DNA from 2 places in the Bacillus sp. 179-C3.3 HS genome. Region 2 is predicted to be linked to the other one. Evidence: riboswitches for the same ligand, from Rfam matches in the RefSeq annotation. Region 2 holds a riboswitch; the other holds the start of a gene.
The links. Region 2 has a riboswitch for S-adenosylmethionine ahead of AB1K80_RS00280 (5-methyltetrahydropteroyltriglutamate--homocysteine S-methyltransferase). Riboswitches for the same ligand answer to the same signal wherever they lie in the genome.
Positions count from the first base shown of each region.

Region 1: another riboswitch for S-adenosylmethionine. It lies ahead of AB1K80_RS09840 (methionine biosynthesis PLP-dependent protein); the one in region 2 lies ahead of AB1K80_RS00280 (5-methyltetrahydropteroyltriglutamate--homocysteine S-methyltransferase).

Region 1 covers NZ_JBFEFT010000012.1:77,422-85,748, reverse strand. The annotation lists gene metC (cystathionine beta-lyase) at 94-1,272, opposite strand; gene AB1K80_RS09840 (methionine biosynthesis PLP-dependent protein) at 1,269-2,387, opposite strand; SAM riboswitch class I at 2,466-2,588, opposite strand; gene AB1K80_RS09835 (esterase family protein) at 2,805-3,545, shown strand; gene AB1K80_RS09830 (YjcG family protein) at 3,598-4,113, shown strand; gene AB1K80_RS09825 (GNAT family N-acetyltransferase) at 4,121-4,558, shown strand; gene AB1K80_RS09820 (hypothetical protein) at 4,637-4,894, opposite strand; gene AB1K80_RS09815 (ATP-dependent helicase) at 5,020-7,332, shown strand; gene AB1K80_RS09810 (stage VI sporulation protein F) at 7,349-7,606, opposite strand; gene AB1K80_RS09805 (YjcZ family sporulation protein) at 7,745-7,864, opposite strand; gene AB1K80_RS09800 (hypothetical protein) at 7,949-8,170, opposite strand; gene AB1K80_RS09795 (hypothetical protein) at 8,254-8,327, opposite strand, start outside.
Region 2 covers NZ_JBFEFT010000001.1:52,079-60,405, reverse strand. The annotation lists gene AB1K80_RS00285 (gluconate:H+ symporter) at 1-928, shown strand, start outside; SAM riboswitch class I at 1,011-1,125, shown strand; gene AB1K80_RS00280 (5-methyltetrahydropteroyltriglutamate--homocysteine S-methyltransferase) at 1,213-2,337, shown strand; gene AB1K80_RS00275 (glycoside hydrolase family 1 protein) at 2,393-3,811, opposite strand; gene AB1K80_RS00270 (beta-glucoside-specific PTS transporter subunit IIABC) at 3,783-5,690, opposite strand; gene licT (BglG family transcription antiterminator LicT) at 6,006-6,839, opposite strand; gene AB1K80_RS00260 (YwqG family protein) at 7,067-7,879, opposite strand; gene AB1K80_RS00255 (methyl-accepting chemotaxis protein) at 8,030-8,327, opposite strand, start outside.

The DNA.
Region 1 (8,327 bases), on a different contig from region 2:
CAGTCTCTATTATATAATCAAATAAGTGAGGCGTCAATGGTTTTGTTCAAAGTATCGAAAAAAGCCGGTGTTATAGCCGGCTTTTTTCGCGCTTTATGATTGGTTCACAAGGATTGGCTGTAGTTGGTCGAGTGCTTGTTTGAAGTCGCACTTGATATCTTCCCCATTTTCTACCCCAACACTTAGCCTCAATAATCCGTCTGTGATGCCTCTTTTTTCTCTTTCTTCTTTCGGCATGGCGGCATGTGACATTTTTGCTGGGTAGGACAGAATGGATTCAACAGCGCCAAGGCTGACGGCGAATACTGGTAATGTGACATGATTGACTAATTGTTTGACAGCTGCTTGGTTTTCTAATTCAAATGAAAGAACCGCTCCTGCTCCGCTTGCTTGCGCTCGCTGAATGTCTGCCCCCGGGTGGTCATCTAGTCCTGGGTAGTATACTTTTTTCACCGCAGGGTGTTGTTTTAGGAATAATGCTAGTTCTAACGCAGTTTCGCTCGCTTTCTCTAGTCTTACTTGTAGTGTTTTTAAGCCTCTTAACACAAGCCAGCAATCTTGTACGCCAAGCACAGCTCCGAAAGAGTTTTGCAGTTGATATAATTGTTCCCCCAGCTTTTCATCTTTGACAACCGCAAGGCCTGATAGCACATCACTATGACCGCTTAAAAATTTCGTTGCACTGTGCAGCACGACGTCAACACCAAGATCGAGTGGTCTCTGTAACGCAGGTGTTAAAAAGGTGTTATCCAAGAAAGTGAGACAATCATTCTCTTTTGCAAGCTGAACAACGCCCTTGATATCGGTGATGCCCAATGTAGGATTTGATGGTGTTTCCATGTAAATGACCTTGGTATTTGATTGAATGCCATGTTTGACTTCATTCAAATCTGTCATATCCACAAATGTATGTTCAATGCCAAATCTTGAAAGGACTTGGGTGATCATTCGGTATGTTCCGCCGTACACATCTCTTGTGACAAGGACATGATCTCCTTTTGATAATAGAAGAAAAGCGGTTGAAATGGCAGCCATGCCTGATGCAAAAGCAAGACCTCTTGTTCCTCCTTCTAACGATGCTATGGTGTCTTCTAGCGCTTGACGTGTAGGTGTTCCTGATCTGGAATAGTCATATTGTCCAAATTCTTCAAAATGGCTTTGATGGAAGGTGGACGCATGCTGAATTGGCACACTGACTGCACCTGTTGAACGATCTGTTTTAAACGCATTATGAACGAGTTTTGTTTCAAGTGTCCAATCGTGGGTTGTCATTTTACATGTACCTCCTCTTTCACTTGAGATAGTGCTTGCTCGAGATCTGCTTTCAGATCCTCTACGTGTTCAATTCCAACGGAGAATCGAAGGAGCTTATTACACACACCATTTGCAATACGAATTTCCTCTGGTATGTCCATGTGCGTTTGGGTGGCAGGATACGTAATAAAACTTTCAACTCCGCCAAGACTTTCGGCGAAACAAATCGTTTTGAGCTGTTTTAAAAATGGATTGACCCATTCTTCTTTTTCCAGTCTGAATGACAGCATGCCTCCCTTTCCTGGGTAAAGGACATCCCCAATTTCAGCCTGTTCCTCTAAAAACGCAGCGATTTCCTTGGCATTCTCCTCGTGCTGGCGCATTCTAAGCGCGAGTGTTTTCATTCCTCTCATTAACAGCCATGAGTCAAATGGAGAGAGAACGGCGCCGATTGCATTTTGATGCTGGAACATCTCATCAGATAGTTGCTCCCCTTTTGTGACAACAAGCCCGGCAAGAACATCGTTATGTCCTCCTAAATATTTGGTGGCACTATGAATGACAATGTCCGCTCCGAGTGTCAGTGGTTTTTGAAGCACAGGTGTGTAAAATGTGTTATCAACGATAACCAATGCGCCGTGTTCTTTTGCAATCTTCGCTATTTTTTGAATATCTGCTTCCTGCATCAATGGATTTGTCGGTGTTTCGATAAAGACTGCTTTTGTGTTTGCGGTGATTTTAGCGCGTAAACCGTCTTCATCTGAAAAGTCATCGTACAGAAAACGCAATCCATATTTTTTCCATTCGTTTTCAAACAAACGATATGTACCGCCGTAAAGGTCTGATGAGACAATGAGTTCATCTCCACTTTCAAATAAAGCCATGATTGTTTGGATGGCAGCCATTCCTGAGCTGAAGGCAAAACCGGACGTTCCTTCTTCGAGCGATGCAATAGCATCCTCTACAATCTGTCTAGTTGGGTTTTTTGTACGAATATAATCAAAACCTGTTGATTCACCAATGCCTCTATGTCTGTAAGCCGTTGAAAGATAAATAGGAGGACTGACTGTGCCAGTCGCCTCTTCACTGCGGTTTCCAATTTGCGCTAACTTCGTTTCCACATGTTCTGTCATTTGACACCATCCTAAGTAAAATCTAATTTCAAAACAGAAAAACCCCTTCCTCATAAGAAGAAGGGGTTTAATCGCTTCCTCTTATCTTCCAAGCACAAAAAACTGCTTGCTGGATTTAGCACCTTGGGTCATCACGTCGTGTGATGCATACCGGTTGCTGAGGTTTCAAAGGGCCAGTCCCTCCACCTCTCACGATAAGAATGTGTTGTCTGTCTGTTCTAATTCTTAATACTGTAACGCAATAAATGGTATTTTTCAAGGGCATTTGTGACGATTAATTAAAATTTTCTGTATTTTAAAATAAAATGAACTTTGACCCTTTTCATGACACGTTTGGATATAGGTACATCCTGTTTTTCGTGTTACAATGAATGGAAACGTTTCACTTGTCATGAATTTGGTTTGCTGGAGGAATGGATTATGGAGAAATCAGGGATCATTCAAGAAGAAATATTACAGTCAAAGGAACTTGGACAGGACATGACAGTTCTAATCTATTTGCCAGTCAATTACTCCCCTCTTTATACCTATCATGTCATTATTGCACAAGATGGCCATGATTATTTTCGTCTAGGTAAAATCAGTAGACAGGCGGAGACTTTGATGCAAAACAAAGAGATGGAGCGTTCCATTATCATTGGTCTTCCTTATCAAAATGTCAAAGAAAGACGACATACGTATCACCCAGATGGTTCAAAGTTTGAGGCATACAAGCGCTTTCTAGCAAATGAACTACTTCCTTTTATTGATGAACGCTATCCTACGTATCAAATTGGATCTGGGCGCACTTTGATTGGCGATTCATTAGGGGCTACGATTTCACTCATGACAGCCATCGACTATCCTTCTTTATTTGGCGGTCTGATCTTACAGTCTCCTTATGTCGATGATTCAGTCTTACAAGCCGTCAAACAATCCACATCACTTTCTCATTATGCGATTATTCATCACATTGGATCTGAAGAAACTGCGGTGAAAACAACTGATGGCCAAGTACTTGATTTTACGAAACCAAATGAAGAGTTAAAGTCCCTTCTTGAACAGTCTGGTGCGGATTATTTATTTGAAACATTTGAAGGCGATCATAAGTGGACATTTTGGCAGCCACTCATCTCTCCTTCGTTAAAAAGAATACTTCCATATTCGTTAATCAACTAGTTTTTGTTATAATGACTCATAGTAAATACTTTCTTAATTAGGAGGGAACAAGATGAAATACGGAGTGGTTTTATTTCCATCAAAAAAATTGCAAGATATTGCGAACTCATATCGGAAGCGTTACGATCCGAACTATGCCCTTATCCCGCCGCATTTAACACTGAGAACCCCGTTTGAATTAACGGATCTAGAAGCGGCTGAAGTGGTCTCCAGTTTGCGTGAATATGCAAAGAAAGCTTCTCCTATCACATTACGCATCAAAAAATTCAGTTCATTCGCTCCTGTCAACAATGTGATTTATATGAAAGTAGAACCGACCGAAGAATTAATGAAATTAAATGAAAAGTTATACACAGCCCCAATCAGTGGCACACCTGAATATGCGTTTGTTCCTCATGTGACCGTTGCCCAAAAATTATCAGATGATGAACATTCAGACGTACTTGGCACACTAAAGCTGGGAAGTATTGACCATGAGGAAACGATCGATCGCTTTCACCTACTATACCAACTAGAAAACGGTTCTTGGACCGTCTACGAAACATTTATTTTAGGAGAAGAGGGTTAAAGTCATTTTGGAAACAGTCATCGTGAGTACACAAGCACAAAGAGAAGATGCGTATTATGTTCGAAAAGAAGTGTTCGTCAAAGAACAGGCAGTCCCGTTAGAGATCGAAATTGATGAGCTAGAAGATAAGGCGATTCATTTTATTATTTATAATGATGACGAAAAGCCACAGGCTACTGCTAGGCTACGCATCATTGAAGGAACAAAGGCAAAGCTTGAACGAATTTGTGTGTTAAAAGAAGCGCGCTCTTTTGGTCTTGGTCACAAACTTTTAGATGCACTTGAAGCCGAAGCCATTGCAAAAGGAGCGACAGAAGCTGTGATGCATGCACAAGTTCAAGCCTTGGCTTTCTATGAAAAAAAAGGCTATCGCGCTGTATCTGAGCCGTTTGAAGAAGCAGGCATTCCTCATGTGAAAATGACAAAAGTGCTAGCTGCTTCATAACACAAAAAAACCAGAGCATCCATCATGCCCTGGTTTTTTGTTTGGAATCCATCCGCCCAACAAAGAAAGCGTCATCATTTAGATATAGACATTGACGTGAATTCCTTTTCCTTCTTCCATAAACAGATCTCGCACAAAGCGTTCTCGCTTTTTTTGTTGTACTTTTGTTTCAGCTTCTGTTACTAAGTCCTCTTTTTTCTCCAGCTCTCTGTAGACCTTGTCATGAAAGGTACGAGTAACCTTTGTTACTTTCGCATAATCTTCTTTATCCTGAGGAGCAGGACGGTTGGTATATTGAACATACAGATCCGGCTGAATCGGTGCTATATAACCCATCAATAACGCCTCCTTTGCTTCCCTTCTATTCTACTATTCCCTAAATATGACTGTTTGAAACATGCTTGATTTGATATGATTAGACTTGTTCTTTTTTGATTGATAACGATATTGGAGGACTAGCTTTGAAATACGCACGACGACATGATCGCACGATCTCATTACATACGTATTCGAGAGAACATTATCAATTCCTCCATGATGAGGGAAAAAAAGGGCACTTATCTTGCCCATACTGCGGACAATCGGTTTTCTTCAGACTTAATATACATGAAGAACCTGCCTTTATTCATACACAACTATCCAAGCAAGAGGATTGTGAAATAGCGGAAAAGCAACAAGAAGAAACCAACACATCCGCATCTGAAAATCTCACTTCTTATAAAGAACTTGGTGGCTTTCGTTTTCCAAATGGCAAACAGATCATCTCGGAAACAAAGGAATCGTTTGAATGGCAAAAACCAAGAGCCATACAAGTTGGTGATCCTCTCCATTTAAATGAGAATGAACAAGTGCACACCATCGACCTCTTTCCTCATATCACCTTTAGTACACCTCAGCTTGAAGCTGTCACACATAAAGATGGTCCGATGCTTGTACTTGCTGGTGCTGGTAGTGGAAAGACAAGGGTGTTGACTGCAAGAGCAGCTTATCTCATCTCAAAGCATAAAATCCCTGCACATCATATTTTGCTAGTGACGTTTACCACAAAAGCAAGTAGTGAGATGAAAAACAGACTCCGTATGCAATACCAGCTTCCCCCATCCGAAGCGAATCAAGTGGTGACGGGCACCTTCCACAGTCTTTTTTATAAAATGCTTCTGCACGATGATCCTAGCAGATGGAACGGCCAGCATTTAATCAAATTTGACTGGCAAAAGGAACAGTATATTCGCAGAGCCATCATGAATGAAGGACTTGATGAGAAAGACTATCCAACCGATCAAGTGCTACAATCAATCGGTTTTTGGAAAAATGCTTTTTTGCCAGATGAACTTCCTGATCTAAAAGATGAAAAAGAAAAACAAACCTGGGCTATTTACCAATCATACGAACAGCAAAAGCGCGACAATCAGCAATTTGATTTCGATGACATGGCGATTGCCTGTTTACACATGCTGACCGAAAATCCTGAACTGCTGAAGCGATATCAGGAACGCTTCCAGTATATTTTAGTGGACGAATTCCAAGATATTAATCCGGTTCAATACAAGTTAATTCAGTTATTGGCTGGGGAATCAGCGCAACTATTTTGTGTAGGAGACGATGATCAAGCGATATATGCTTTTAGAGGAAGCAATCCTGCGTTTATTCTTCATTTTAAACGTGATTACCCTTCAGCTCACATCGTTCATTTACATGCGAATTATCGTTCCCACCATACCATTGTTGCAAGTGCAGATGCCGTCATTCAAAAAAATCAACATCGTTATGAAAAAACGTTAAAAGCAGTCCGGACGGAGAAAATGCCACCCATCCTCTTTTATCCTTATGACGAGGAAGAAGAAGCGTCCATGATTGTCTCAGATATTCAGGAAAAAATTAAAAATGGTGCAAAACCTCATGATTTCTGTGTCTTATTCCGTACCAATACAGGAGGCCGTGCGATTTATGAGCGACTTCACCAATCCGCTATACCATATCAGACAGACACAGGTGTGAAGGCTTTCTACAGTAGACGTATGGTTCGGGTACTGCTTGCCTTTCTTTCATTAAGCCAAGATGCAGATGATGTAGCTGCCATGAAACAGCTGCTTCAGGTCTTCTTTTTGAAACAACAGACACTGAATACGCTGAAGGCGCTGACGATTACAGAAGATTGCACAATGGTAGAAGCACTTGGAAAACTAACAGACATTCAGCCATTTCAGCGAAAAAAACTGCAATCGATCGTTCCACTTTTCAACACTTTACGGTCATTAAAGCCAACAGATGCGGTGTCTTTTATTGAACAGAAAATGGGACTTGGTGATTATTTAAAAAAACGAGTGAACGATACGAATGTGCTTGAAAAAGGGGCAGATGATGTACGTGATGTCAAAACTGCAGCCAAACGCTTTGACACAATTGAAGCCTTTCTCTCGCATGCTGACCATATGAAGGCTGCCGAAAAAGAAAAAACGGACGAACCTGGTGTCCAGCTCATGACCATCCACCGCGCCAAAGGGCTTGAATTCAACACGGTTTACATGACGAGTGTGGTCGATGGAGCACTTCCTCACGACTTCGCACTGGATGAGCTCAGACACGGTGATGAAGAAGCCATTGAAGAAGAGCGGCGCTTATTATATGTAGCCATGACAAGAGCCGAGCAGTCACTGTATCTATCTGTGCCTTCTTTTAGAAGAGGCAAAACAGCACATCGTTCTCGCTTTTTGTATCCACTTTTGAAGAAAGTGAGCAAACGGTTCACACAAAAACAACAGGCCCCCCTTTAAGTGGAGAGCCTGTTGTTTATTTTTTGTTGTTCATCATCTTGGAGATCGTATTGAAATCAAGTTTTTCTTTTCCACTTGTAATAGACTGAACAATTTTGTCTTCCATTTCTTTCGGGACACGTTTATTCGCTAGCTGTGCTACTTTTTTGATCACGCCTCGAACGGTCGCCTCATCTTTAAAGTTGGCATTTTGCAAGGAGCCCGCAAGCTTAAATACCTCGTTCATATTCACACCTGTTTTGTTTTCAACACTTTTAAAAAATTTATTATCCATTCATCTGCCTCCTCTTGGTGGAGTAATCACCTTACTATATGAAAATAGGCGAGAACTGTGCCTATCCTCCTGCCTTGTTTGTTCAAAGAGAAAGGAAAGCAAAAGGTTTCCCTATCGCTTCCCTCACTTTATTGCTGTTTAGTTAAAGAAAGAAGCACCAACGATGATTAGAAGAATGAACAACACGACGACCAGAACAAATGTTGAACCATAACCGCCGCCGTATCCGCCGCCATAACCGCCACCGTAACAACTCATATATAAGCACCTCCTCTTCTCCCTTACAAAATATGAAATAATCAAGATTTGGTTTGGACGATCACATAAAAAAGTGCGGAATTTTTATTTCTGCTGTTTAAATACATAATCTACATCACCGTAGCTCTTCATGTATGCCTCGGTTTCTTTTGCAAAAACATCCATCTTCTCGCCAAATCCCTTTAAATGTCGCTCAAGTTCTTTCGCCTGCTTGGCAACATTCGTTTCACCTTTTTCGTGCGCTTGTTCTTTCCCATCATGGGGTTTTGTAAACAAAGAGCCCATTAATTGTTCAAATGCGTCCATTTTCATCACCCCTTCTCTCTTTCATATGCAGAAGCGGAAAAAAGGCAACAAAAAAACCGGATAAATCCGGCTTTGTGTCTAACCTATCGTTTTTTCGTTTTCTTCCCACAGCCGCAGCCTGATTTTTTAATTTTCTTCGTATAAACAGATTGTTGAT
Region 2 (8,327 bases):
CGCAAAACTTCCTGTGTTATATGTTGGGATGCCGCTCGTCGCTGCCCTCATTACAACACACGGCTTTCTCCCTCCTCACCCAGGGCCGACAGCCATTGCCAATGTGTTTCAAGCAAACATGGGACAAACATTATTAGTTGGGATTATATTAGCCATTCCTGCTGTATTAATAGGCGGACTGCTATTCACAAAATTATTTAAAAAAGATCAATTACACGCACACATTCCGAAGAATTTATTTAATCCAAAGGAATTTACAGAAGAGGAAATGCCAAGCTTCGGCATTAGTATCTTCACTGCTGTGTTACCTGTCATACTCATGACAATCAGAGCCGTTATAGAAATTTTCTTCCCGTCCTCTCCGCTGTTGCCAACAGCCGAGTTTTTAGGAGAACCTGCGGTTGCGTTACTACTCTCTGTCCTCCTTGCGATTTACACATTTGGACTTGGCAGAGGCAAGAGCATGCAAGAAGTCATGAAGTCCATCACAGACTCCATTGGCTCCATGGCGATGATTCTTTTAATCATTGCAGGTGGTGGTGCCTTTAAACAAGTCTTAATTGATAGTGGTGTAGATAAATATATTGCAGGAATTATGGATGGAAGTACACTTTCTCCCCTATTGCTCACGTGGCTCATCGCGGCTACCCTGCGTATCGCACTAGGATCAGCGACTGTAGCTGGACTGACAGCGGCAGGAATATCTGCACCACTGATTGGTTTGACTGGCGTCAGCCCAGAGCTTATGGTGATTGCAACAGGTGCTGGCAGTATAACGTTCTCACACGTCAATGATGCAGGATTTTGGATTTATAAAGAATACTTTAACCTGTCAATGGGCCAAACCTTTAAAACTTGGACATTAATGGTCACTGTTCTATCTCTTGTTGGACTAGCAGGTGTTCTCATCGCTGATTTGTTCATATAGGAAAATAAATAAGAAAAGCTATTGACTTTTTGTCGAAAAGATTGAATAATTGTGTTTATTAAGAAAATTTAATTAAAAGGTAACCTTATTAAGAGTGGTGGAGGGACTGGCCCTGTGAAACCCGGCAACCGCTGTTCCGTTGAACAGAATGGTGCTAATTCCTTAAGCAAGCCGATGTGCTTGTTTGAAGATAAGGTAGAGTTCTCACAGTATATGATGCTCTTCCTTATCAAAGGAAGAGCTTTTTTCATTGACTTTTATCTTTTAGAAAGAAGGGATTTAGAATGACAAACGTACAAACAATTGGGAAAAAAACGACGAAGCCGCCATTTCGAGCAGATCAAGTAGGAAGCTTGCTTCGGTCAGAGCGAATCAAGGAAGCACGCCAGCAAAGGGCAAACGGAGCGATCTCTTCAGAACAACTGCGTCAAATTGAAGATGAAGAAATTATACGCATTGTAGAAAAACAAAAAGAGATTGGACTTGAGGTTGTCACAGATGGAGAGTTTAGACGCGCGTGGTGGCACTTTGATTTTCTTGAGGGGCTTGATGGAGTGGAAGGCTTTGAAACAGAACAAGGAATTCAATTCCACAACACCACAACAAAAGCACGCGGCATCAAAGTAACAGGCAAGATTGATTTTACGGATCATCCAATGCTAGAAGATTACCGTTTCTTACATAGCATTGCCGGGGATCATACAGCCAAAATGACGATCCCAAGTCCGAATATGCTCTTCTTCCGTGGAAAGGTAGAAGAAAGTGTGTACGACAACTTAGATGAGTTCCATCATGATGTGGCACAAGCTTATAAAAAAGCCATCCGTGCCTTCTATGATGCAGGGTGTCGTTATTTACAGTTAGATGATACAGCATGGTCCGTCTTCTTTTCTGAAAAAGGGCATGAACAAATCAAAGCATTCGGTCGTGACGAGGACGAGCTACGTGAATCATTTGCGAAAACCATCAATGAAGCTGTTGCCGATCGTCCAGATGATTTGGTCATCACGATGCACATTTGCCGAGGGAATTTTAAATCTACGTGGGTGGCTGAAGGTGGCTATGAGGCGGCGGCAGAAACGATTTTTGCCGGTTTAGACCTTGATGGACTGTTTTTGGAATTTGATGATGAGCGATCTGGTGGATTTGAGCCCCTTCGATATGTCAAAAATCCAAATCTTCAAATCGTTCTTGGTCTCGTGACATCAAAGTACGGTGAACTCGAGCCAATCGAACAGATCAAAAAACGGATTGAAGAAGCAGCTAAATATGCGGATATCAATCAACTGTGTCTGAGTCCACAATGTGGGTTCGCTTCAACAGAAGAAGGAAATCTACTAACAGAAGAGCAGCAATGGGAAAAGCTACGTCATGTGATTGAGATTGCCGATCAAGTGTGGCGCCCATAATTCTATGCACAAAAAATGAGACAAACCGCCTGACGAGCGATTTGTCTCTTTTGTTTTACACATCTAAATGGTTGCCATTCGTCGCAATCACTTGTTTATACCAGTCAAAACTTTTCTTTTTCTTTCTATCAAATGTCCCGTTTCCTTCATTATCCCGATCTACATAAATGAACCCATATCGTTTTTTCATTTCAGCTGTGGATGCACTGATGAGATCGATCGGACCCCAGCTTGTATAGCCGATGAGCTCTACACCGTCTGCGATGGCTTCTCTCGCTTCTAGTAAGTGACTTCTAAGATAATCAATCCGATAATCGTCTTGAATAGATCCATCCTCTTCCACCTTATCAACAGCGCCCAAACCATTTTCTACGATAAACAATGGTTTTTGATAGCGATCATACAACTGATTAAGCGTTGTGCGAAGACCTTTCGGATCAATTTGCCAACCCCAATCACTGGCTTCTAAATACGGGTTTTTCACACCTGCAAATAGGTTCCCACCTTCAGCTTGATCAAGAATGGCTGGATCTGTACTTGCGACAAAACTCATGTAATAGCTAAAGCCGATATAGTCGACGGTATGGTTTCTTAAAATCTCTTCGTCACCGTCTTGAAACTCAATATCAATGCCGTTTTCACGGAAATACCGTTTCATGTACCCTGGGTAGTAACCTCTTGCTTGTACATCTGAGAAGAACAACGTTTTCCGGTCTTGCTCTAATGCAGCAAACATATCTTCTGGTCTTGAGCTGTACGGATATGTGGTCATCGCTGCGATCATACAGCCTATCTTCGCATCTGGAATGATTTCGTGTCCCGCTTTAACAGCTAGAGCACTAGCCACAAATTGGTGGTGCGCCGCTTGATATTGGATGCTTTTTTCATCTTCTCCTTCTTCGAAGACGAGACCTCCACCTGTAAAAGGTGCGTGTAACACGACATTGATTTCATTGAATGTCATCCAGTACTTCACTTTGTCTTTATATCGAGTAAATAGTGTTTTAGCATACGTCTCGTAAAGGTTCACGAGCTGACGGTTTCTCCATCCGCCATAATTCTTGACAAGCGCAAGCGGCATTTCATAATGAGATATGGTGACAACTGGCTCGATGCCATGTCGATGAAGTTCATCAAACACTTTGTCATAAAAAGCAAGACCCGCTTCATTCGGTTCAGCATCGTCCCCATTCGGGAAGATACGCGGCCAAGAAATGGATAATCGGAAACACTTAAAGCCCATTTCTGCAAAGAGCGCAATATCCTCTTTGTAACGATGATAAAAGTCGATCGCATCATGATACAAGTTGAGGTCTTTCATTGATTCATCGAACGGATGCATAATGCCGTTTGGAGATACATCAGCTGTAGATAAACCTTTTCCATCTTTGTTAAAAGCACCTTCAATTTGGTTAGCGGCTACAGCACCGCCCCATAAGAATCCTTTAGGAAATGTTTTTTCTAATTGTGTCATTGTAAATGCCCTCCTCATTTTCCTCTACACGAACTGTAAGCAGTGTTTCTTTTTCCGTAATGACTCCGTCTGTCATGGCATCAACCTGTGCATAGTCATTTGTATTCGTAATGATGACAGGTGTCGTCACATCAAAGCCCTCTTCTTGAATACCCTTGAGATCAAATTCCACCAATACGTCTCCTGCTTTTACAAGATCGCCGGTTTGCACATGGCTTGTAAAATACTTTCCGCCCAGTTTTACCGTATCAATCCCAACATGAATAAGTAGTTCGATCCCTTGATCACTCTTTAATCCGATGGCATGTTTCGTTTGGAAAATTGTTTCCACTTTGCCATTGAATGGGGCAACAACACGTCCAACTGCTGGCACGATGGCTACACCTTTGCCCATAATTTCATTGGAGAATGTCGCATCATTTACTTGGTTAAGTGGCTTTAATTGACCTTCTAACGGACTTTGCACCAATTCGTTTTGTACCACTGTTGAGTCTTTCTTTTCTTCTGGCTTCTCTGCTTTTGTTCCTTCTTTTACTGGGACATCTTTAAAACCAAGAATAAGAGTCATGATGGTTGCAACGACAAAGCCGATCACTAAACCAATGATAGAGTACACAAACGTTGGACCAATAAACGCTGGAATCCCCGGGATCCCTGCAGATCCAGACATAACATAAGCTTTTACTTTAAAAATGGACATGAACACGCCGCCTGTTGCTGCACCAATCAGAGCAGCGATGAACGGTTTTTTCAATCTCATGTTCACACCATACATAGCTGGTTCAGTGATTCCCATTAAGGCTGTGATACTTGTCGACATAGCCAGCGATTTAAATGTTTTGTTTCTTGATCTTAAGAAAACGCCAAATGCTGCACCTGCTTGCGCCATATTCGCTACAAACATCATTGGCATAATATAGTCAAATCCATTCAATGTAATGTTGTTGATCATAATCGGAATAAGTGCATAATGCATTCCTGTAATGATCAATGGAGACATGAAGCCACCAATCAACAGGCCAGCCAATATTCCTGCATGTTTAAACAATAAATCAATTCCGCCTGAAAGACCGTTCCCTAGAATTGCACCAATTGGACCTACACCCACTAACATAATTGGCACAACGGCTAAAAGTGTGACAGTTGGAACAAGAATGATCTTTAATGATTTCGGGCTATATTTTTCTGCAAATCTTTCAACATATGATCCAAGCCAGATTGTCAGTAGAATCGGAATAACCGATGAAGAGTACACCACTGCGATGACTGGCAAGCCTAGAAATTCTGTATTACCTGCACCCAATAAAGCAGTCAGCTGCGGATGAAGGACCGCTGCGGCAATAGCTGCTGCGATATACTGGTTCGTGCCAATCTTCTTGGCAACGCTTACAGCTAGTAGAATAGGTAAGAAATAAAAAGCACCGTCTCCAATTGCTGTTAAAATCGTATACGTACTGCTTTTGTCAGAGATCCACTGAAAAGTCAGCATAAGGGCCAATAACCCTTTGATCATACCGGCTCCAGCGATAGCTGGTAGAATCGGTGTGAAGACACCAGAGATAAAATCGAAAAGCTTTGAGATGACGTTTTGTTTTGTTGCTTCTTCCGCGTCACTTGTCTTCACATCTGCTGATAATCCTGAATCAGCAATCAGTGCTCGATAGACATTCGATACATCGTTTCCAATAATCACATGATATTGACCACCACTTTGATTCACACCCATGACGCCATCAGTTGATTGCAATTGCTCCTTATTGGCCTTGCTTTCATCGTATAAATTGAAACGAAGTCTTGTCATACAATGCGTGACTTGCTTCACGTTTTTTTCACCGCCGACAAGCTCTAGAACTTCTTTTGCTGTTTGTTTGTGGTTCATTGTATACCCTCCAATCGATGATTAAATCTTGATATAGAAAAAACCTAAACATCCATTAATGCCGAATACCTCCATTCAGACATTAATCGATATTTAGGTTTTGCCTGCCTCACCAGTAACAATCCTTCATAGCGATTGATCGTTATTCATTTATATAAGTCTTTAGATACAAAAAACCTAAATCACGCCTTATCATAGATAGGGACAATGATTTAGGTTTTGCCTGCTTTACCAGTAACAATCCTAAAAGATTGTGGTTATTTATAGTTATAAATTATCATGTCATTTTTGTTATGTCAACGCTTTCTTTTCAAATTATTTTCTTTTGATCACTCTATCAATGTGAAGTGTTAAGTACAACATCTCATCTTCTATGAGACTTCGGTTGTATTCTTTTAGAACATATTCATTGATTTTTTCTGTACACTTGAATGCTTCAGTGTTCTTCTCTTTCACGACTTCATAAAGAAATTCATTTTGATTTTCCATTTGTGTTTCGTTAAACAAACGCTGTCCAAAAAACTTTAAATGCGTGACAAAGCGGAAGTAATTTAATGATTCTTCATCTAAATCAATTTGAAAATGATACTTCACAATGTTCAAAATATCTTGTATGAGCTTCGTAATTTGAATCACATTTGGCATTTCGTCGTTGAGTTCTGCATTGACAATATGCATCGCAATAAAGCCTGCTTCATCCTCCGGAAGCTGGATATTCAGCTTCTGCTGAATGATGTGAATCGCTTCCACGCCGCACAAGAACTCGTCTTTATATAACCGTTTGATTTCCCAAAGCAATGCATTTTTGATGTCCATTCCTTTTTGATGTCGTTCAATGGCAAAGGTGATATGATCGGTCAATGCAACATAGATGCTATCATTTAAATTTTTATCCAGTGTCTTTCTTGCATGATCAATAATCGCCTCACACACTTGCATATACTCGATTGGAATTTCATACAGCAGGGTTTTGAATTTTTCTGAAATGTCTTTATTTTGAATGGAGAACACTTTTTCAATACGTTCTTCATCAATGGAGTCTCCACTCTTCTTTTGAAACGCGATGCCTCTGCCCATAATGACCAGCTCATGCTGCTCGTCATCAAACGCACTCACCACGTTATTATTAATTACTTTTGAAATGATCAATTGATCCCCTCCCCAGTACATTCCGCTTTTCCGAGCTTGTCCATCATAGTTAGTTGATATGCCATTTTTCAAAAAGAGGACTCTATGATGATTTTACCTCTTTTTTTGATACGGTCAACTAGTAAAAATGACTTATTGACTCTTGATAATGGGATATTGAGTCAATAAGTCTGAGGAAAAACGTGATTTCATAGATAGAACATACTAGAAAGAAGATAAAATACCGATTAGGAGCAATCCCAGTTATATACGACATTCTCGAAATTCTTCTGTTTAAGATCTTCCAGTGTGATAAAGAAATTGGCGATCCCGCAATCTCCCCACATGAGATCAACTTCATCATCTGAATCGATCTGTAATAAGAGAAGGGTATGCTTCTGATTCTCATAGGCTCGTGGATCTTCTTGTGTAAAGCCTGGATATCCCCCCACTTTATGACCAAAACCACTTTCTGTTTCATAAAATTCGTCCATTAGCGCTTCTACTTCTTCGTCATCATCACTCATCTCTTCAAAGAGGTCCCAGCTATGTTTCCCAACGACTTTCTCAAAACGAAAATCATCGGCGCTAATGGTCTCATTTATTAATTCACCTGTGATGGCGCCTTCTTTCCTAACTGGAAAATAAAAGTCCTCAGGTATTGTCACAAAGGAAAAGTCAGTGACCAACTCTTCTTCAGCTAAAAAAGGCGCTGCGATGAATTTGATACGAAAATCTTTTTGCTTCGTTTTTTGATCAATATTCATCCCATAAAGATCATCATGTACTGAAATGAAAATTTGTAGAAGGCCCGTTTCTGGATAATCTTTCAGCTTCGGAAGCTGACCGAAATTAATTTGAGCTAGTAGTTTCATAGGATGACCTTCACCATCCAACGGGTATTCGTCGTTTTTTGGAAAATATGGATCTCCAGCTATTTTGCTGTCATAAGGTCCTGTTTTCCCTTGTTTCATATGTAATTGGATCGCTTGTTTTTTTGTTTCTTCTAATAAAGGACGGTAAGGTGCTAGTTTTTCTTGTAGCTTTGCCGATTGTGACAAGTTATGTTCCTCCTTCAATTGATCATTTTTTTCTATCATACAGAAGTGTATTTGACCTGTCAGTAGTGAATCGGTCGATTTCATGTCAACATTCTTACAGAAAAACGCAAAAAAACCTCCATTAAACAAGAGGTCTTTTCCATCGCTTTCTTATTTCACTTGATATTTCACCAAGTCATCCGCCAATGTTTTCATTGTTTCATTTGTTTCATGAAGTCCTTCAATGATTTTAGTAAAGGTTCCTACAAGCTCTGCTTGATGTTCGGATGAAGCTACAATTTGTGCGATTTCTTCTTCCATTCCTTTAATCGATGTCTGCACATCTTTCAAGGCTGTTTCGATATCCGTCGTGGCTTGTTTTGCATGTGTTGAAAGTTTTCTTACCTCTGTTGCAACGACGCCAAAGCCCGCTCCAGCCTCACCAACGCGCGCTGCTTCTATCGATGCA